DNA from 4 places in the Bradyrhizobium sp. C-145 genome. Region 3 is predicted to be linked to each of the others. Evidence: riboswitches for the same ligand, from Rfam matches in the RefSeq annotation. Region 3 holds a riboswitch; each other region holds the start of a gene.
What was found. A riboswitch is a leader RNA that binds a small molecule or an ion and turns the genes downstream of it on or off. The one in region 3 is predicted to bind cobalamin.

Region 1 (5,015 bases), 1.9 Mb from region 3:
ATCTATGACGCGCAGACGAATGCGCGCGAGAAAATCTAGCGCCGACTCAGCTCGGTCCTCGATGCCTCGCGCACGGCTCCGGGGCTCCTCGCCGGGGCTCTCGGAAAAGGGTCGGCACTCAGGGGGTATGCCGGCATCGCTAACCGTGCCCCTGTTACCCTCTTAACCGGTTTCGTCGCAACACTCGATCCCGCGCGCGGCCTCCGCGTCGGCATGCTCACGCTCTTGCGGGTGCCAGTCAGTCGCGCGATGCGCGGCGCGCACGCCGGATCGGGCTTGGGCCCGAGGCATCTTCAGGCCCGCTCCCGTGAAGAATGGCATGGAGAGTGGGTCCCTCGCAGATTGGTGTGCTCTCACTGCCTGGGGTGCGCCGGGGGCCAAATCTCGCTAGCTGGCACGCGCCGCTGAGCTCGACTCCTCGCAGAAAGAGTCGAGGTAATCGTGCTGCCCGATTTTTTCGATGACGGGCTGAAGGCTGCGGAAAGGCTCGCGACTGTTGCGGAGGCGTAAACACCGCGACTTTAGAGCTGATATGTCTTGCAGTTGCTCTGAGGCGTTCGGCGCTAAAGGAGCTGCGGTGCGATCTTGCTCTGCGGGACCATTTACCGAGGCCTTTCGCTCCCCTCTAACTCGTCCCGTTCCTTTGGCTCCATGCGAGCGAACCAGGAGCCAGGAGGAAAGGCCGCGATACGCTTGGCAAAAGAGGATTGCGGCTCCCAATCTTGTCCTTCGCTCTTCTCGAAAGTGATGACTCCGTTATGGGTAAAATAACGGGGCCCTGCGATATTACAGTTCACCAAAAGCAGAACGCGCCACAGATCACCGTTCTCGGTGGGCTTGTCATTCTGCTTCGGCAAGTAGTTCACTCCAACAGGTTCAACGATGTTGCAGCGGCCCTGCCGCAGAAGATCGCCGAGCTGGCCCTGCGCGGTCGTCACAAAGTTGAAGTTGGTCGGATCATGCAGAAAGCGAAGATTTGCGTCCCTTTCGCCATCCGCGACTTCACTGGCGATCAACGAGAGCGCCAGGGCGCGCCAGCCCAGTTCCATCGGCTTTGCATAGGTCGACGCAAGTTCAATCGTCCCGTCGAGCGCGATCTTCCAGGTGATAACGTACTGTTCGTCTGATTTATTGTCCCGGTGCCTGGTCCACGAAACGAAAACATACTCATTTCGGTCAAGTTCAGCGACGCCCCACGTTCGAGGGACGAAGTGTGCCACCTTCGAGACGTTGGACAGAATTTGTTCTATCGTCTCACCATCTTGCGCTCGCCACGTTGACTTGACTCTGTCGACAAGAGGGCTGTCGTTGGCGCGAACACTGTTGCTCATGGCAGCCAGCGCGGCCAGGCAGATCAGCGGTCCACCGAGACAAAACCATAGCGCGCGTCTTCCAGACATTCTCTTCATAACCGTCCGCCCATCTGGTCTTTCATCAACACGTCTTTCAAAGCGGGCAACCTTCAACTTGTTATGCGCGAGCGCAAGAAGTTAGCGGCTACGCGACGGGGCGACCGATGGTGTCCCGCGCGAGCAGGCGCTCCCCTCTATGTCACGCGCCGCTAACTTCAGCCGCCAGCGACAGCCCCAATTTGCTGTGCTGGACATGCCCAGCAGGAGGAGCCTGGGCATGCCGAGGACTTGCATTCTCCGTGCCAGGTAATAGACGGCAATTCTCACCGGTTTTGTGTCCTCTTTGTCGACTTTCCGACTTGCACTCGTTTCGATCGTTCCATTCAGCCTATCCATCGCGGCTTATCCATCCTCGTCACGCACTGGATATTCGACGGCGCAGGGGAACGCCTCGGTGTCCTGATGAGAATGGGGAGCACGTTTGCCGCAATTGAACCGTTTGGTTTATCGTTCCTGGAATGTGGCCTTCGATCTCTGCCATGCCTTGGGGCACTTGTGGCCAAGGAGCCGCGGCGCGGTTGGCGCTCCTTTCGCGATATGCGGCGCTCCGGAAGTCGAGGGCAGCCTCCGTCAGCTGCGCTTTGCACTCGATGGCCAAGGACGCCAAGCCAATCTTCACCGCCGAGCATTTGGAGTCTGGTTGGCACGCAAATCAACGTGCTCGCCGCGTATGTTGCTGGCTTTCGCCAGGTGTCTTGGGCCTAATCAACACTGATCCTGTTGGTCGAGAAGGCGGCTGGGGCGGACGTGCTCGAAGAACCGCTGGGAAGCCGGGACTCGCATCAAATGCGTTCTGCTCGAGGCAGCAGTTCCGGCCGCGCAAGCCGCATTTGTCCTTTCCACCGATCTGGCATGCGGCCCCACGCGCAGGTAGCCACGATGGTCATTCTGATATCGCTGATTGGAGAGCGCTTCTACATCGTAGTCAGCGATAGAGATGCTCAGTCATTCGCGTAGCAGATGTTCGCAGCATTAGCTTGCGACATAATCTGAGAGGTTGACGGAAGAGTTCTCTTGCCGATAATCCAAGTCGTCGAGGTTCTCCGGTTTGCATTTGATCCGGAGCTAAGAGGGAAGCCGGTGAAAATGCCGGCGCTGCCCCCGCAACTGTGAGCGGCGAGCCGCTGTCCAACGATGTCACTGAAGCCTGCGCGGCTTCGGGAAGGCCGGACAGCAGCGATGACCCGCGAGCCAGGAGACCTGCCCCGACAATATATTCGTCCACGGGCGGGGTGTCCCGGTGGTGCGCCAAGCAGCCGTCGCACCGCGCGACTTCCCCTGCCTGCGTCCGCCATGGCCTTTGCCCCCAACATGGGGTTTACGCTATGTCTCTTCTCTCCCTTCCGGTTGCCACGCTCGGAACGCCACGCATCGGTCCAAGGCGCGAGCTCAAACGTGCTCTAGAGAGCTACTGGGCCGGAAAAAGCAGCGAACAGCAGTTGCTCGAGGACGCAGCTGGCCTGCGTGCCGCGAACTGGGCTCGTCAGAAATCTATCGGCGTCACGGTCATTCCATCGAATGATTTCTCGCTGTATGACCAGGTGCTCGACACAAGTGTCATGGTTGGCGCCATCCCGGAGATCTACGCCTCGAAAGCCGAATCCGTTTCGCTCAAGACGTACTTCGCCATGGCCCGCGGTTCACAATGCGACGACCAGGGTGCGAGTTGCGGTCATGGACCCCGCGGATTTGGCGCACCCGCGCAGGAGATGACCAAGTGGTTCGACACCAACTACCACTACATGGTCCCCGAGTTTCACAGGGGACAGACTTTCAGGCTATGCTCTCGCAAGCCGATCGAGGAGTATGAGGAAGCCAAGGCCCTTGGCTTTCAGACCCGCCCTGTCCTGATCGGGCCGGTCACATTCCTAAAGCTCGGCAAGAGTGCCGATCTCGCGTTCCAGCCACTCTCACTGCTGGATGAACTGATACCGGCCTATATCGAGGTTCTGGAGGAATTGGCCAAACGTGGGGCAAATTGGGTTCAGTTCGATGAGCCCTGCCTGGTTCTTGATCTGGATGAGGGGGCGCGAAAATCTCTGCTCCATGCCTATGACCGGCTCGCCAAGGAGGGGCCGGCCATCAAGATCATGGTTGCCAGCTATTTTGGCGACCTCGGCGACAACCTGGATACCGCCTTGAGGCTGCCAGTTGCCGGACTTCACCTCGATCTGGTTCGAGCGCCACAGTTATTGGACCAGATCATTGCTGGCCGCCGAAGTGATCTCGTCATCTCGCTCGGCGTGATCGACGGCCGGAATGTATGGCGGTCGAATTTGTCCTCGCTGCGCCAGCGGCTCGAACCCGCGATTGCGAAGCTTGGCAAGGATCGTGTACAGATCGCCCCATCCTGCTCGCTGCTTCATGTGCCGGTCGATGTTGAACTCGAGACCGGGCTCGCTTCCGACGTCAAGAACTGGCTTGCTTTCTCGGTCCAGAAGATGCGCGAGCTTGCGATCCTGGCGCGGGCACTCGCAGGCGACCAGAATGTTGCGCTAGCTCTTGCCGAGTCGGAATGTGCTGCGACTGTCCGCCTGACTTCGCCGAAAATCCGCGATGCCAATGTCGCTGCCCGGATGAGAGCGATCGACCAGAGCATGCGCCCGCGCGCCAGCCCATTTGCCCGTCGTGCCGAGATCCAAAGCAATCGTTTCGGACTACCGGCTTTTCCTACCACGACGATCGGATCGTTTCCGCAGACCACAGAGGTCCGGAATGCCCGTGCGGCGCATGTGCGAGGCGCGATGAGCGACGAGCAATACGACAGGTTCCTCAAGGAGGAGACTGCGCGCGCCGTACGTTGGCAGGAGAACATCGGTCTTGACGTCCTCGTGCACGGCGAGTTCGAGCGCAATGACATGGTGCAGTACTTCGGCGAGCAACTCGCCGGCTTCGCATTTACCAGGAACGGATGGGTGCAATCCTACGGCTCGCGCTGCGTCAGGCCACCGATCCTATTTGGCGATGTCTTGCGGTCGAAGCCTATCACCGTAGACTGGTGGCGCTACGCGCAATCACTAACGAGCAAGCCGATGAAGGCGATGTTGACCGGACCGGTGACGATCTTGAACTGGTCCTTTGTTCGCGATGATATTCCCAGAAGCGAGGTCTGCCGCCAGATTGCGCTCGCGATCCGAGACGAAGTCCGTGATCTCGAAAATGCTGGTGCGACCATGATCCAGATCGACGAAGCTGCACTCCGCGAAGGATTGCCATTGCGCCGATCGGAGTGGACGGCTTATCTCGACTGGGCCGTAGATTGCTTCCGCATCTGCTCATCGGGCGTCGCCGATCAAACGCAAATTCATACGCATATGTGCTACTCGGAGTTCAACGACATCATCGGTGCGATTGCTGCAATGGATGCGGATGTCATCTCGATCGAGACGTCGCGCTCGAAAATGGAACTACTCGACGTGTTCAGGAACTACGAATATCCAAATCAGATCGGGCCGGGCGTGTACGACATCCACTCTCCACGCGTTCCCGAGACGGGCGAAATAAAGGAGCTGATGGCGTTGGCTCGGACACGGCTGCAGGATTCGCAGCTCTGGGTCAATCCGGACTGCGGCCTGAAGACGCGGAAATGGGAGGAGGTTCGGC
Region 2 (5,015 bases), 1.5 Mb from region 3:
CAGTCGCTGAAGCGGCGGCGCTCGCAGCGGCCGGCCCTCGTGCGCGGCTGATTGCGACGCGGGCGGTCTCGCAGGATCGCACCGCGACCGCGGCGATCGCTGAAGGAGACGGCGCATGACGGTGCATTTCATCGGCGCGGGGCCGGGCGCTGCCGACCTCCTGACGTTGCGCGGACGCGATCTGATCGCCGCTTCTCCGGTCTGCCTCTATGCCGGCTCGCTGGTGCCGGAGGGCGTGCTGGCGCATTGCCCGGCCGGTGCGCGGATCGTCAACACCGCGCCGCTGTCGCTCGACGAGATCATCGCCGAGATCGCCGCTGCGCATGCGGACGGCAAAGATGTCGCGCGGCTGCATTCCGGTGATCTCTCGATCTGGTCGGCGATGGGCGAACAGCTCCGTCGCCTGCGCGCGCTCGGCATTCCCTATTCGGTAACGCCGGGCGTTCCGTCGTTCTCGGCTGCTGCAGCGGCACTGGAGACCGAGTTGACGCTGCCTGGTCTCACCCAGTCCGTGGTGCTGACGCGCACGCCGGGCCGCGCCAGCGCGATGCCTGAGGGCGAGAAGCTCGCGGCATTTGCCGCCACCGGCGCGGTGCTCGCGATCCACCTGTCGATCCATCTGCTCGATAAGGTCATCGCCGAGCTCACGCCGCATTACGGCGCGGACTGTCCGGTCGCCATCGTCTGGCGCGCGAGCTGGCCGGACCAGCGCATCGTGCGCGCGACGCTCGCAACGCTCGATGCGGCTGTGGGCGGCGAAATGGAACGCACCGCGCTGATCCTGGTCGGCCGGACGCTTGGCGCCGCGGATTTTGACGAGAGCCGTCTCTATGCCGCCGATTATGATCGCCGCTATCGGCCGGTCGGCGCCGAGCCACGCTTTCCGGAGGGGTCGTGATGGCGGCAGGCCTCGTCATCTCCGCGCCGGCCTCCGGCGTCGGCAAGACCACGCTGACGCTGGCGCTCGCGCGCGCCTGGCGCAATCGCGGATTGAACGTGCAGTGCTTCAAGAGCGGGCCCGACTACATCGATCCCGCCTTCCACGCCGCCGCCACGGGACGCGCCTCCGTCAATATCGATAGCTGGGCGATGGACCGCGCAGCAATCGCGCATCTCGTCAGCCGCAGCGCGGATGCCGATGTCGTGCTCGCCGAGGGCTCGATGGGGCTGTTCGATGGTGTTGCCGCACGCGGCGTCTCCGGCACCGGCGCCACCGCCGACATTGCGGAGATGCTGGGCTGGCCGGTGCTGCTGGTGATCGATCCGTCGGGACAGGCGCAGACCGCGGCGGCAATCGCCGCAGGTCTTCGTGACTATCGCGCCGGGGTGCGCCTCGCAGGCGTCGTGCTCAATCGCGTCGCCAGCCCGCGCCACGAAGATCTCGTGCGGCGCGCGCTGAACAATGCCGGCATCGCCGTGTTCGGCGCGCTGCCGCGCCATGCCGAGATCAGCCTGCCGAAGCGCCATCTCGGCCTGGTGCAGGCCGAGGAGCAGGTCGAGATCGGCAAGCTGATCGACGAGGCCGCGCGCTTCGTCGCCGAGCATGTCGATCTCGAGGCGGTGCTGCGAGCGGCAGCCAGCTGGGCGCCGCAATCCGGGGCGAACGGCCTGAACGTGACGCCGCCGGGCCAACGCATCGCGCTGGCCCGCGATGCGGCGTTCTCTTTCGTGTATCCGCATATGCTGGAAGCCTGGCGCGCGGCCGGCGCCGAGATCTCGACATTTTCGCCGTTGGCCGATGAAGCGCCTGACGCATGCGCCGATGTCTGCTGGCTGCCAGGCGGCTATCCCGAGCTTCATGCCGGCAAGATTGCGGCTAGTGCACGCTTTCGCGACGGCTTGCGCGTCTTTGCTGAGACGCGCCCCGTGCACGGCGAATGCGGAGGCTATATGGTGTTGGGAATCGCTTTGACCGACGCCGACGGCGTGCGCCATGAGATGGCGGGGTTGCTCGGCCTGGAGACCAGCTTTGCCAAGCGCCGCATGCATCTGGGCTATCGTCTCGCCGAACTGGCCGCGCCGATGCCGGGGCATCAGGTCGGCGCACGCCTGCGCGGCCACGAGTTCCATTATTCGACGATCATCGCCCAGCCGGACACGCCGCTGGCCGTGGTTCACGATGCAACCGGCACGGTCATTGCCGAGACCGGCTCGCGGCGGGGCCAAGCCACCGGCACGTTCTTCCATCTGATCGCGGAGGATCGGTGAGCGGTTTTGTTTCTTTCGTCTCCGCCGGCCCCGGCGACCCAGAACTCCTCACGGTGAAGGGGACTGCGCGGCTGCGTGAGGCCGACGTCGTGCTCTATGACGATCTTGCCTCCGGCGCGATCCTCGATCTCGCCCGTCCCGGCGCCAATCTCGTCGCGGTGGGGAAACGGGCAGGGCGGCCCTCGACCAAGCAGCACCATGTCAATCGCCTGCTCGTCGATTATGCCGCAACCGGCGCGCGGGTGGTGCGGCTGAAGTCGGGCGACGCCGGAATTTTCGGCCGGCTCGAGGAGGAGCTGGAGACGCTGCGCGAGGCCGGCATCGGCTACGAGATCATTCCCGGCGTCACCTCCGCCTGCGTTGCCGCCGCGCAAGCCGGCATCCCCCTGACCCGGCGCCACACCTCGCGGCGGGTGCAGTTCGTGACCGGGGCCGACGTCACCGGCGAACTGCCGCCAAACCTGAATTGGGCGGCGCTGGCCGATCCCGAGGCAACCACCGTGGTCTATATGGGCCGGCGCACTTTTCCGGCGCTTGCCGCAAAATTGATCGACCATGGCCTCGCCGCAGATACGCCGGCGCTGTTTGCGGAATCACTCGGCCGTTCCGACGAGCGGCTGGTCCGCACCACGATTGCCGAGCTCGCCGAGCAGCTTGCGCGGGGCGGCGCCGCCTCGACGGCCGCCGTCATCCTGTTCGGCGCCCTGGCGGGAGACGATCCGTCATGATGGCCGCCGTCGCCCTTCGCCCCTTGACGCCCGGCTCGCGAAAGGGGCACACAGGAGAGGCATGGTGCTCGACACGGCGCAAAGCGCCGGAGCATAATCGGGAATGGGGATGGGCGGACCCAGCTGCGGCGTCCAAAACCCCAGCCGCCCCCGCGACTGTAAGCGGTGAGGGGCTCCGATCAGCCACTGGGCCGCAAGGCTCGGGAAGGCCGGAGAACCCCAGTGAACCGCGAGCCAGGAGACCGGCCCTGCACGATTTGAGGCCAAGGCCGTCGGGTGTGACGGCAGGAAGGATCTGAACCATGCATATCGAACCAGGGATCGTGACGGGCGCCAAGCTCGTGTTGAGTTACGCAACCGGCATCGCCGCAGGTGGTGTTGCCTTGAAACTCGCGGTCGAGACCGTGCGCGAGCAGGGCATCGGCTCGCTCGCGACGCGCACGCTCGCCACCACCGGCCTCGTCTTCACTTTCTTCCAGGTGCTGCCGCACTTCCCGGTCGGCGTCTCCGAGGTGCACTTCATCCTGGGCTCGACCTTGTTCCTGCTGTTCGGTGCTGCGCCCGCCGCCTTCGGCCTTGCGTTCGGCCTGCTGCTCCAGGGCGTCTTCTTCGTGCCGACCGACCTGCCGCAATATGGCATGAACGTCACCACGCTCCTGGTGCCGCTGTTCGCGATCCAGGCGCTGGCGACGCGGATCATTCCGCGCAACACGGCTTACGTCGATCTGCAATACCGCCAGGCGCTGGCGCTCTCGACCGCCTATCAGTCCGGCATCGTCGTCTGGGTGGCGTTCTGGGCCCTCTATGGCTCCGGCTTCGGCGCGACCAACCTCGCCAACATCGCGACGTTTGCGGCATCCTATGCGCTGGTCATCGTGATCGAGCCGCTCGCCGATCTCGCCGTGCTGGCGCTGGCGAAGTCGCTGCGTGGCGTCACCGCGCCCGGCCTCGTCACGCCGCGCCTGCATAACGCCGCTTAAGAGACAAGCGAACGGGCGGCCGGCGCGGCCGCCCTTCGCGCTCGCGATGCTCACGCTCTCCCTGATAGGCATCGGTTGCGGCGATCCCGGGCAGCTCACGCGCGCCGCGATCCAAGCTATCAACGCCGCCGATCTCGTCCTGATTCCGCGCAAGGAGACGGCGAAATCCGATCTTGCGGATCTGCGGCGGACGATCTGCGCGGACGCGCTCACCAGCGCGAGCACCCGCATCGCCGAGTTCGACTTGCCAGTGCGTGACGCGACTGAGGCGGACTACCGCAAGGGCGTGGACGATTGGCACGATGCGGTTGCCGTGACCTGGTCGCAAACGATCGCAAGTCATCTCGCCGGCGAGGGCAAGGTTGCGCTGCTGATCTGGGGCGATCCTTCGCTCTACGACTCCTCGCTACGCATCGCGCGGCGGCTCGATCCCTTGCCTGATATCGAGGTCGTGCCCGGCATCACCTCAATCCAGGCGCTGTGCGCCGTGCATGCGCTGCCGCTCAATGACATCGGCGAGCCGTTCCTGGTCACGACGGGGCGGCGCTTGCGCGAAGGCGGCTGGCCGCAGAGCGTCGATACCGTGGTGGTGATGCTCGACGGCGGCACGGCGTTCCAGTCGCTCGATCCGGCTGGGCTTCAGATATGGTGGGGCGCCTATCTCGGCACGCCCGATCAGATCGTCATGTCCGGCGCGCTGGCCGAAGTGGGCTCGCGTATTGTCGCAATGCGGCAGGAAGCGCGCGAGCGGCATGGCTGGATCATGGACAGCTACATTCTCAAGCGCACGCGTTAAGCGAGGCAGCATGCTCCCCGAATGGGTCTACCAACAGTGTCCCGAGATCTCCGCGCATCATCGCGAGGCAGCCATCGCGCGTCAGGCGCAACTGACAAAGCCGACCGGCGCGCTTGGCCGGCTCGAGCAACTCGCGATCGAGCTTGCGGGCCTGCAAGCGACGGAATCTCCTCGAGCCGCGCGCGTGCCGATCATCGTCTTCGCCGGCGATCACGGCATCGTCGCGCAGGGCGTGTCGGCCTATCCGCAAGCGGTCACCATCGCGATGATGGCGAATTTTGCCTCCGGCGGCGCCGCGATCTC
Region 3 (5,015 bases):
GCTCGCTGGAGCGGGCGCTGGCGCTGCGGCGCATGGTCATGTCCAAGATGCAGTCGCCGTCGGACGAGGAGGCCTACGCGGCGCGGGTGCGCGAGTTCGAGCAGACCGACCGCAGGATCGAGGAGGAGGCCGAGAGCGCACGCACGCTCATCAACGCCATCATCAACGATCCCAGGACACCGTCCGACAATGCCGCGCTGGCGCGGATCGAGCTCCGCATCGAGACCGCCGTCACTGAGCTGCGCCGCGATCTGACCGAGGACCACGCAAAGCTGGCCAAGCAGGTCGATGCCAGACAGATGGCGGAGGCCCGCGGCACGCTGGAGCACATCGACGTGCTGCGCGACCAGTTCAATCAGAAGATCGATGCGATCCGCGCCGACATGCTGGCGCAGGTTTTCTTCAGCACGTCGCAGGTGATTAGCCATCAGCACCAGGCGATCATCGTATCGGGCATCGTGACCTTGCTCGCAGCGATCGTTGGATTTGCCTTTGCGCTCCTGGTGAGTAGCGGCATCACGCGCCCGGTGCGGCTGCTGCTCGCCGGCACCCGCGAGGTCGAGGCGGGCCGGTTCGACAAGCCCATTACCGTCTCCACCCAGGATGAGATCGGCGAGCTTGCCGCGGCCTTCAACCGCATGATCGAGCAGCTCCGCCACAACGAGCGCATCCGCGAGACCTTCGGCCGCTACATCGACCCGAAAGTGGTGCAGGGCCTGATTGACCGGCCGGAGGTCGCCATCGACGGCCAGCGCCGGGTCATGACCATCATGTTCTGCGACATGAGCGGCTTCACCTCGATGAGCGAGGGCGTGACCCCGCGCGGCCTCGTCAAGGTGATGAACCACTACTTCACGGTGATGTCCGGCCCCATCCGCAGCAATCGCGGCATCATCGACAAATATATCGGCGATGCCATCATGTGCTATTGGGGCCCGCCCTTCATCGAGGAGGACGAGCAGGCGATGCTCGCCGGCCTTGCCGCCATCGAGATGGCCGATCAGGTGCCCGCGCTCCAGAAGCAGCTGCCGGATCTGCTCGGCATCCGCGCCATGCCGGCGCCGTGCGATCTGCGCATCGGCATCGCCACCGGCGAGGTCCTGACCGGCAGCATCGGCTCCGACCTGATGATGAGCTTTACCGTGATGGGCGACGCCGTGAACCTCGCCTCGCGGCTGGAGGCCGCCAACAAGGCCTACGGCACCCGCGTCCTGGTCTCGCAAGCAACGGCGGATGCGATCGGCTCACAGCTCGAACTGCGTGAGATTGATCGCGTCGCGGTCGCGGGGCAGCGCGCACCGCAGGCCGTCTTCGAGGTGATGGGCAAGGCCGGCGCACTCACCGATGCGCAAGCGCGCCTGCGCACGCACTATGCCGAAGGCCTTGCCGCCTATCGCGCCGGGCACTTCGACGACGCCCGCGCCGCCTTCAACGCCGCGCTCGAAGCGGTCCCCGGCGACGGTCCCTCGCGCACGCTGCTCGGCCGCATCGCGCAGTTCGAGGTCAACCCGCCGGACGTGGGTTGGGACGGCGCCTGGCGGTTGGAGCAGAAATAGCATTGCCTGCCGTCCGGCGTCGCCGACCGGAAAAAACGATTCTACTCCATAACGATGTTCGCCGTGACCTATTTCCCGGGCTTAGGCTCGACGTCCCTGAGGCGTCAGATGGGGACACGCCGATGACACACCTTGAGGACAGGCTCGAACGGTTCGAGACGCTCTCCGCCGAGTGCGAGCTGATTGCCAAGCTCGCCACCGACAGCACCAAGCGCGAGTTCTATCTGAAGCTCGCCGAGCAGTACCGCCAGCTGGCAGTGGATATGCGGCAGGCGATCGCGACCAGCGCTGCTGCTTGAGGCCGACTGCAATCCGTTCTTAACATTTGGCGCGCATTCTCAGGCGCATGCGGGCGTCGCTGATTGGCGATGGCTCGTAGTGGGAAGGCCGGGGTTCGTTGCAATGCAGCGCCTCGCGAGTGTCACTTGCCATGTTTGACGGGCAATCCCATGCGTCTCGTTGCAGTGATCATATTCGCGCTCATGACGGCGGCCTGCGATCAGGAGCAGGACATCACCGGCTCGACGTCGACCTGCCCGATGCGAAACTACAGCTACAATCCTCGCGACATGAACCAGTGCGTCAGCGCCTGCAAGTCATGCGATCACGGCACCACGGTCACCTGCACGACCTCCTGCACCCTCAAGGGGGCTCGCTGAGTTCTTGATGCTTGTGGCCAAAATCGCCGGCGCGCCAAAAGACAGGAGGCTGTCGGCGGTGCCCAGGCACCGGAACGATTCACTTGGATTAATCATTGAAGGAGGCGGGCAGGACGCGTGGAGTCCGATTGAATGGGTATGCTCGATCCCGGCCGGTTCCTAGTGTCGTGCTCGCATTGCGACGCTTGGCCGATGGCTGCCAACGTCAAACGTTCAAGCTGGTCGGCATTCCCGCGTGAGGTCCGTTTCGTGTGTCGGCGCTGCCGCCGCGAGGAGACCGCGATTGTCTCTGCCTCCGGCGAACTGACGCCGATCAAGCGCATCGATGTTCCGCCACGCGACGTCGCCATCGCTTGGGCGCAGGCCCAGCGCCCGCGAGGGCGGACGTAGCTGCCGGGCCTCTGCTTGCGGGACGCACCGGCAGCGGCGAGTGGTCGCTGCCAGATGCAACCAGTCGATTGACTCCCGGGCTGCACGACTCGTAAAAGATCCGCGACGGTTCTCCTCACGGAGATCAAAAGGGAACGTGGTGCGAGATTTTCCCAACGCCGGGATCTTCTCAATGCCATGGCTGCCCCCGCAACTGTAAGCGGCGAATCTCTCGTCCTATGCCACTGGGAATCTCGGTCCTGGGAAGGCGACGGAGAGGTAACGACCCGCGAGCCAGGAGACCTGCCGTCAGCCGTGGTCACACGCGAAGATGTCGGTCGGGGAGTACAGACATTAGCTTCACCGGAGCGATTGATCGCTTCGTCGTGAAACCTCGTTCGCTGTGACGTGCCACTGACGTCCTGCCGAGGTTTTGTTCGCATGTCTTCCGTTTCCGCCGCAATCCGGTGCCGTCGCACGGCCTGGCTGGCGTCCAGCTTCATCATTCCCGTTCTTGTCCTCAATATGAGGGGCGTCCGCGCCCAGACTGCCGCCGAGCAGTTGCCGCCGGTCGAAGTGACCAGGGCCGACGATCAGAACCGCACGCGTGCCAGGGCGAGCAGCGATGGCGACATGGGGAGACGCCGTGCGACGCCGAACGGCGCGCCGACAGGGACCGGCTCGGCCGGCTTTGGCGGTGAGGCGGCCAGCAACAATGGAGGCATCGTCGACGCCGCCACGACCGTCATCACCGCCGCGGACGTCGCCCATTCGCCGTCGCAGACGCTTGCCGAGATCATCTCGACGCAAGTACCGGGCGCCCAGATCACGACGTTCTATGGCGGTCCGATCGGCGCCAAGACCGGTGTCGACCTGCGCGGCTTCGGCGCGTTCGCAACGACCAACACGCTGGTGCTGGTCAACGGACGGCGGCTGAACGACATCGACATGGCGCAGGTGGACCTTGCCACCATCCCGCTCAATTCGATCGAGCGCATCGAGATCACGCGCGGCAATTCCGGTGCGGTGCTCTATGGGGACAACGCGGTCGGCGGCGTCATCAACATCGTCACCAAGAACGGCGTCGGCGGACCACCCATGGCCGCGGGCATCGAGGTCGGCTTCGGCTCGTTCAACACCAGGCTCGCCAACGTCTCGACGTGGCTCAATTCCGGTCCGTGGTCGACCTCGTTTTACGGCAACACCGTCAAGACCGATGGCTATCGTGACAACAATCGTTATTCCCAGGAGAACGGCGTCGGCAATCTGAACTACACGACGCCGGGGTTGACTGCTTTCCTGTCCGTGACCGGCGACAATCAGGAGCTGCGACTGCCGGGCGGCCGCACCGTCGATCCCTCGATCGGTCTCGACGAGCTCGCGACCAACCGGAAGGGGACCAGCACGCCCTTCAACTATGCCAACCAGCAAGGTTTTGGCGCGACAGCGGGCTTCACAAAAACCCTGGTGAACGGCGTCGATCTCATCGTCGACGGCGGCCTGCGCGACAAGAGGCAGCAGAGTGCATTCTTCTCCAGTCCGACGCCGGCGCCCGCCTTCTTCACCTCGACCTATGTCGACGCCGATCTGACGACATGGTCGATCACGCCGCGGCTCAGCGTGAAGAGCCTCCTGCTCGGAATGCCGTCGCAGCTCTTGACCGGCATCGACTATTACGATGCGAGCTTTCAGCAGAACCGCGGCGCCGGCCAGGGTCTCGCCGCCTGGCACAATTACGACCTCAGGCAGCAGACCGTTGCGGGCTATTTTCAGCACACATTGGGTGTGACGCCCACGACCGACGTTTCCTATGGCGCGCGGGTGCAGACCATCAGTCTGTCGGCACGTGACAATTTTGATCCGGCGGCTCCGTTCAACGCCGACATCGGCGCGCACCCGCTCAGGAGCGACGAGACCCAGTATGCGCTGCACCTCGGTGCCGAGCATCGCCTCAACGACATTGTCTCGCTGTTCGGCCGCGCCGCGCGGTCGTTTCGCACGCCTGACGTCGACGAGCGGGTGTCGTCAGGACCCTCATTCGATCCCTTCTTCAATCCACTGCCGCGAACGTTCCTGCTCAAGACCCAGACCTCGCAGGATGTCGAGGCTGGGCTACGTATCAAGGGAGGCGGTCTTCAGATGCAGAGCAGTCTCTATCTGATGGACCTCGCCAACGAGATCCATTTCAATCCAATCCTGTTCTACAACGCCAATCTCGATCCGACCCGTCGTTACGGCTCGGAGACCAGTGTCTCCTATCGCGTCAACGACGCGCTGCTCTTGCGCGCCGGCATGGCTTATACGAGGGCTGTCTTCCGAGGGGGCGTCTGGGCGGGCAATGACGTGCCGCTGGTCTCGCGCTACACCGCGAGTGCGGGTGTCACCTGGAACATCTGGCAGAACTATGTCGTGCTCGACGCCACCGCGCGAT
Region 4 (5,015 bases), 3.3 Mb from region 3:
CGCCCCAGAACGATTGCTTCACACCAACCTCGATCTGCTTGCCGGTGGAGAGCTGAAACGTCTTCTGGGTCGCAGCCAATGAGATCAAGTTTGTGACTGGGTCGACGGCGGTCGCGTACTGGCCATAGAACGCCAGGTTCGGGATCGGCGTGTACACCGCGCCGGTGCGCCAGCTCGTCCCCGACAGCGACGTACCAAAACTATTGGCCGGTGTCTTGTAGTCGGTGCGGTCGACCTCGGGGCGGTCGACCCGCACGCCGCTCACGAGGGACAGCTTGTCGGTCAGCGACAGCCGATCCTCGGCGAACAGTGCGTACTGGTTGACGATGGCATTGTAACCGGGCGTGGCCGGCGTCGTCGTTGCGGAAAAATAGCCCAGGCCGACGGCATCGACGCCGACTGAGGTTGTCCCGCCAAAAGGCGAATTGTTGGTGTGGGTGAAGTCGATCCTGTTGACGTCGAAGCCTGTAACGAGCTCGTTGGCGAGGCCGAGCACGTGGCCGCGGAACGTCGCATCCGTCCGGTTGCCGGCCTGCGCCTGGTCATGGAAAATCTCGATGTAGCTGGTCCGCGTGATGAGCTGGTTCGCGGGATTCCACGCGTAGCTCTCGACGTCGCGCCAGTGCCGATGGCTGGTCAGGTAGTAGAGCGTGTCGTGGACCGTGATGCCGTCCGCGACGTTCCATTCAGTCTTGAACTGAGTCCGGTTGTCCTCATAGTGAATCGCGCTGTCGAGCACATTGTAATTCTTGAAGCGCAGCGTGTCGTCGATGGTGCGATTGATCAGAGGGGTCCCGAAGTAGTGCGACGGGTTTCTGTTGCCGTAGTCCTCGGACAGCGTGAAAGCGAGATTGTCCGCAGCCTGCACCCGCACCGCTGCGGAGATCGCCAGGTTGGATGTCTTGTCACGATCGACCCAGCCATCCGACATGTTGCCGGTGGCGGTGAAGCGATAGGATACATTGGGATTGACGGCGCCGCCGCTGTCTACCGCAAGGCGTCGCGTCACGTTGCTGTCGAGCGATACTTCGGCATCGTTGTAGGTCGTTGCGATCGGCTTCTTCGGGGTCACGTTGATGATGCCGCCGATGGCACCTTCGCCGTAGAGCACCGACGCCGGCCCGCGCATCACCTCGATACGCTCCGCCGACCAGGTATCGAACGGAAACGTCACCGTGCCGGCACCGACATAAAGGCGCGTGCCGTCGTACAGCGTCATCACCGAATTGCTGCCGGCGAATCCGCGGGTGGCGAAGGAAAGACCGCCGTTCCCGGGGGCTGGGCTCGCGGTAAAGCCGGCTGCGTTCTGGGCCACGGCATCGGTGACGTTGTGCTGGCCGCGACCCGCGATGGTCTGCGCCGTGATCGTCTCGATGCTGGCAGGCGTTTGCAGCGGCGTGAGGCCAAGCCGGCTTCCGCTGGTGTTCCGCTCGGTCAGCCTTAGCGTCGACGGCGAGCCGTCGGAGGCTGCGGCCGCCGGTGCCGCGCGAGGCGTTGCCGCCGGCTTCGACTGCGGCCGGGAGGCCGCGGCCGAACGCTTGCCGTCAGGGCGGACGGCCCTCACCGCCGGCTTTTCAGGCGGGCTGACTGTGACCGGCGGCAAGGTTTGGACCGCACGGGCTTGTTGCGCCTTGGCAGCGCAAATCACAAACGGCAGAGCTGGAAGAAGGAGGGCGTGAGCGAGCAGGCCGGCACGCAGCCGCCTTGGCACGATGGGAAACACGAGAAGACCTCGGCATGACGTCAGTGGCACGTCACAGCGAACGAGGTCTCACCATGGCGCAGATGCGCCTGCGCAAGGTGAAAGCAATGTCTGTACTCCCCGACCGACATTTTCGCGTGTGACCACGACTGACGGCAGGTCTCCTGGCTCGCGGGTCCTAACCTTGCGTCGCCTTCCCAGGACCGAGTTTCCCAGTGGCCTATGACGAAAGATTCGCCGCTTACAGTTGCGGGGGCAGCTGCGGCCTAAGGGAAAATCCCCGCACCGCATTCCCTTTTGATCCCCGAGTGGGGAACCGTCGGTATCACCGTAAGAGGTGACGAGGCGCGAAGTCAATCTCTCTCTGAAGCAAGGCGTTGTTTGCTAAACCAGCTCCACCGGACCAATAGTAACAATGTCCGAGTAAGCAGCAGGAGTTCGTGCTTGGGCCCTATAGAGCGGAAACTCGCGAAAGCTAGTCGAGCATTTGGCCCGCCGGTTGATGACAAAAGCGCATCGCGCAGCTTGCCGCGGCAGAGCCGCGAATCTACGATCAGGTGGGAGACGCGCGCGCCGGACTGCTCTTCACGCCTAAATAACAGAGCCGTTGAAATCTGTCGAAGAAGACGACCGAACGCAGGATTTCAACATGCAGGGGCGGCAGTTTGCATTAATCAACATTGAAAGATGGTTACGGTCACTACAGCGGAAACGATTGCCGCAGAGCACATTTCCGCGCCCGCAACACTTTGGCGGATCTCGGAATTTGCTTGTGGGTCGGCTCCAGCAGCAGAGCGGCACGTTCTAAGTGAATTAGCGGGGACTTTTTGTAGGGCCGCCCAATCTGAAGCCCGTACGACACACTCAGTTGGTTCGTGCGTTATGTACTGTGCTTGTCGGAACAAAAGCTCCGAATTCGCCGTTGCTGCGGAAGGAATCGTTACGCAGCGGCGCGTTGTTCTCGGCGACGAAGTGGGGAGAGGAGCGGCCGCGCCCCTACTCCAGGGGCCTTCCTTAAGGATAGATTGTAAGTAACTATTCGAACAGAAGGAATGAGAGAGCCGATGACACGCTATTTCTTCAATGTCGGCGGCATTCGTCCATTTCAGGACACGCTCGGGGAAGAATTGTTCGACGACAATGCGGCTTGGCAAGCTGCTCTTGATATAGCGCGCCACATTGTAGCAAGCCTAAGGCCCGGCGAGGGATGTCGACTTGAAGTGATGAGCGCAGGTCGGCTGATCCATTCTATAGAGATGACAACCAAACCATCTCACGCTCCGGCTTTGGTTGATTGTGATACTAACTTAGCCTCCCTCCGATGACTCCGGCCACAGAGCTGGCCCGCAACAATAGGATTGCGCGCCGCCTCGCTCGGTAAAGATCCGACGCGCGCCGAAATCATGCTGGCATTGTCTTCCTTTCTGTGTGGCTGCTGATCAAGTTTCTCGCCAGCCTAGCGGGAGAAGGATAGCAGCTCAGAGAGCTTCTCGCTGATGGTCGCGTGACGTCTAATGATCAAGCTTAAGTGGGTCCACTTCGAGAAAGTCAGCTCGGAAGCCCGATCGATTTCGGCAAGGGTACATTCGCCGTGTCAACTGGAATCCCAGCGCTCGAGACCCGAAGAGCCGGCAAGCATGGGCGATGAGAAGCCGCGACCCGAACGTGCCGGCATCGCAGCTCCCACAACTTCCCGGGTGACCCGAGCGGATGATATTCTCCCGGATGATATTCTCCAACCGACAAGCCGACTGGCTCGGAAGCGCGGTCACACGCTCACGTAATACGACTCGCCTCGGTCTCTGCGTGTCACGACGACGCAAGTCGTGCCCCGCAGAGGAGGTTGAATCCTTGCCAGGCTCCGACGCTAGTCGCTCTGCCGCACGGAGATATACTCGGTTTGGGTTTTGCATCTGAAAGATCGCATTCAAAAGTATTCAGTGCGTTCTCGTGCTATTGATCTCTTCGCATTTCGGAGTCGCAGAGTGTTGGACCCAGCCACGACTGCCCTTCTACGCACTATCCTTGATGAGGTCTGCGAGGGCGTATCCCGCAGCGAGACTGGCCTTCGCGCCCATGTCGCCTCCAAGATGCTGGACGCCGCCAGAAACGGTGAAACTACCGCGGAGCGGCTGAGACAGGTGGCCATAGAGGCACTTCGCTCGGCGCCAACGATGTGGCGATAGGTCTCGGCAGTCCTGAAGTGAATTTGCAGGTCACAGTGTTGAAGATTCTCATCAGTTACCCGGATGGATTCGCATCCATGCCCGACCTCAAGCGAGACATGGCGATTTTGGCTACGAGCGGGCCGGATTGGGCAGCGCCCACGAAGAGAATGGGTGCGCGTGTGCCGGGGCTCGACATCTTTTCCCAAGGATTGATTGAGCGCGTCAATCGAGGTTGGCGCATCACGGACAAGGGCCGGGCCGTCCTTGAGGTGATGGAAGCAAGATCGTCCGTCGTAGAAAAGCGAATAGATGAGGACGGACCTGCTGCCGGGACCAACGCTGCTGCCGAGGCGAACGTAGCTGCCAAAGAGCCTGTGAACGCTGCCACGGCTCTTTCAGTTGCGGCCAAGGCAGATCGACGGGCCGCTAAACGACGGCAACGGCTTCGCACTTTTGGAAATGGACGTGCAATACGGTCGTGACTCCGAAACATTGCAGCTTGCGCTTTGGCGACACTCTGCACGACGTGTGGTCTCGAGTTCAGGAGACCGGTGCCTATTTCAAAGCTTTCCACAGTGCTGCTCGTCGTGGGCTTCTCTCGATCCTCGCCGCCGAATCCTTCTTCGAATCTGAGTGAAGACGTAAGTGCTCCAGATTATCAGCATGTCGCCAACACCTTCCCTGCTTCTGCCGGTTGAATGCAACGCGAAACACTCTTGTTGGTGTCCGCCCAGAGCCAAATCGTTGCAAAATGACAAACAAAATCAGAGACCGTACTCCCGACCCTTTTGAGCGACATACCGAACGGGCCGAGGAAAGATAATGTACTGGCACTAAAAGTGATTCGTGCCGCACTACGTCTCACTAATCGCGCATCGTGCCTTAAAGATGCATTTTGTGCGCGCAACGGCCGGAATTGTGCGCCCAGAGACGATAAGAAAAGCACGTTCAATCCAAAACCAAAACTGCCCTGATTCGAGGCCGGCAGGCAGCTGAGACTCATGCGCAAGCATGATTCCATTTGAGGAACCTTCCTTGGGTTTACCGCAGCGGGGCTGTTCTCCTGTGGGAAAGCCTGTTCGGCTTCACGTTTCTCCAGAGATAGTCCAAGGCTTGAGTTTCGCGTTTCCATTGCTCCTTGCGGC

Region 1: it holds a riboswitch for cobalamin, as region 3 does, so the genes downstream of both, metE (5-methyltetrahydropteroyltriglutamate--homocysteine S-methyltransferase) here and LRP30_RS21410 (TonB-dependent receptor) in region 3, are expected to answer to the same signal.
Region 2: it holds a riboswitch for cobalamin, as region 3 does, so the genes downstream of both, LRP30_RS14515 (energy-coupling factor ABC transporter permease) here and LRP30_RS21410 (TonB-dependent receptor) in region 3, are expected to answer to the same signal.
Region 4: it holds a riboswitch for cobalamin, as region 3 does, so the genes downstream of both, LRP30_RS06025 (TonB-dependent receptor) here and LRP30_RS21410 (TonB-dependent receptor) in region 3, are expected to answer to the same signal.

What each region holds. Positions count from the first base shown of each region.
Region 1 covers NZ_CP088150.1:6,447,698-6,452,712, reverse strand. Annotated here, with positions in the region: gene LRP30_RS30435 (nodulate formation efficiency C protein) at 603-1,466, opposite strand; cobalamin riboswitch at 2,432-2,635, shown strand; gene metE (5-methyltetrahydropteroyltriglutamate--homocysteine S-methyltransferase) at 2,738-5,015, shown strand, end outside.
Region 2 covers NZ_CP088150.1:3,138,629-3,143,643, forward strand. Annotated here, with positions in the region: gene LRP30_RS14495 (cobalamin biosynthesis protein) at 1-119, shown strand, start outside; gene cobM (precorrin-4 C(11)-methyltransferase) at 116-898, shown strand; gene LRP30_RS14505 (cobyrinate a,c-diamide synthase) at 898-2,208, shown strand; gene cobA (uroporphyrinogen-III C-methyltransferase) at 2,205-2,936, shown strand; cobalamin riboswitch at 2,982-3,202, shown strand; gene LRP30_RS14515 (energy-coupling factor ABC transporter permease) at 3,239-3,916, shown strand; gene cobF (precorrin-6A synthase (deacetylating)) at 3,963-4,712, shown strand; gene cobT (nicotinate-nucleotide--dimethylbenzimidazole phosphoribosyltransferase) at 4,723-5,015, shown strand, end outside.
Region 3 covers NZ_CP088150.1:4,592,976-4,597,990, reverse strand. Annotated here, with positions in the region: gene LRP30_RS21430 (adenylate/guanylate cyclase domain-containing protein) at 1-1,556, shown strand, start outside; gene LRP30_RS21425 (hypothetical protein) at 1,679-1,855, shown strand; gene LRP30_RS21420 (hypothetical protein) at 2,006-2,215, shown strand; gene LRP30_RS21415 (hypothetical protein) at 2,348-2,605, shown strand; cobalamin riboswitch at 2,695-2,910, shown strand; gene LRP30_RS21410 (TonB-dependent receptor) at 3,026-5,015, shown strand, end outside.
Region 4 covers NZ_CP088150.1:1,270,283-1,275,297, forward strand. Annotated here, with positions in the region: gene LRP30_RS06025 (TonB-dependent receptor) at 1-1,564, opposite strand, end outside; cobalamin riboswitch at 1,839-2,038, opposite strand; gene LRP30_RS06030 (hypothetical protein) at 2,767-3,027, shown strand; gene LRP30_RS06035 (hypothetical protein) at 3,688-3,888, shown strand; gene LRP30_RS06040 (winged helix-turn-helix domain-containing protein) at 3,906-4,352, shown strand.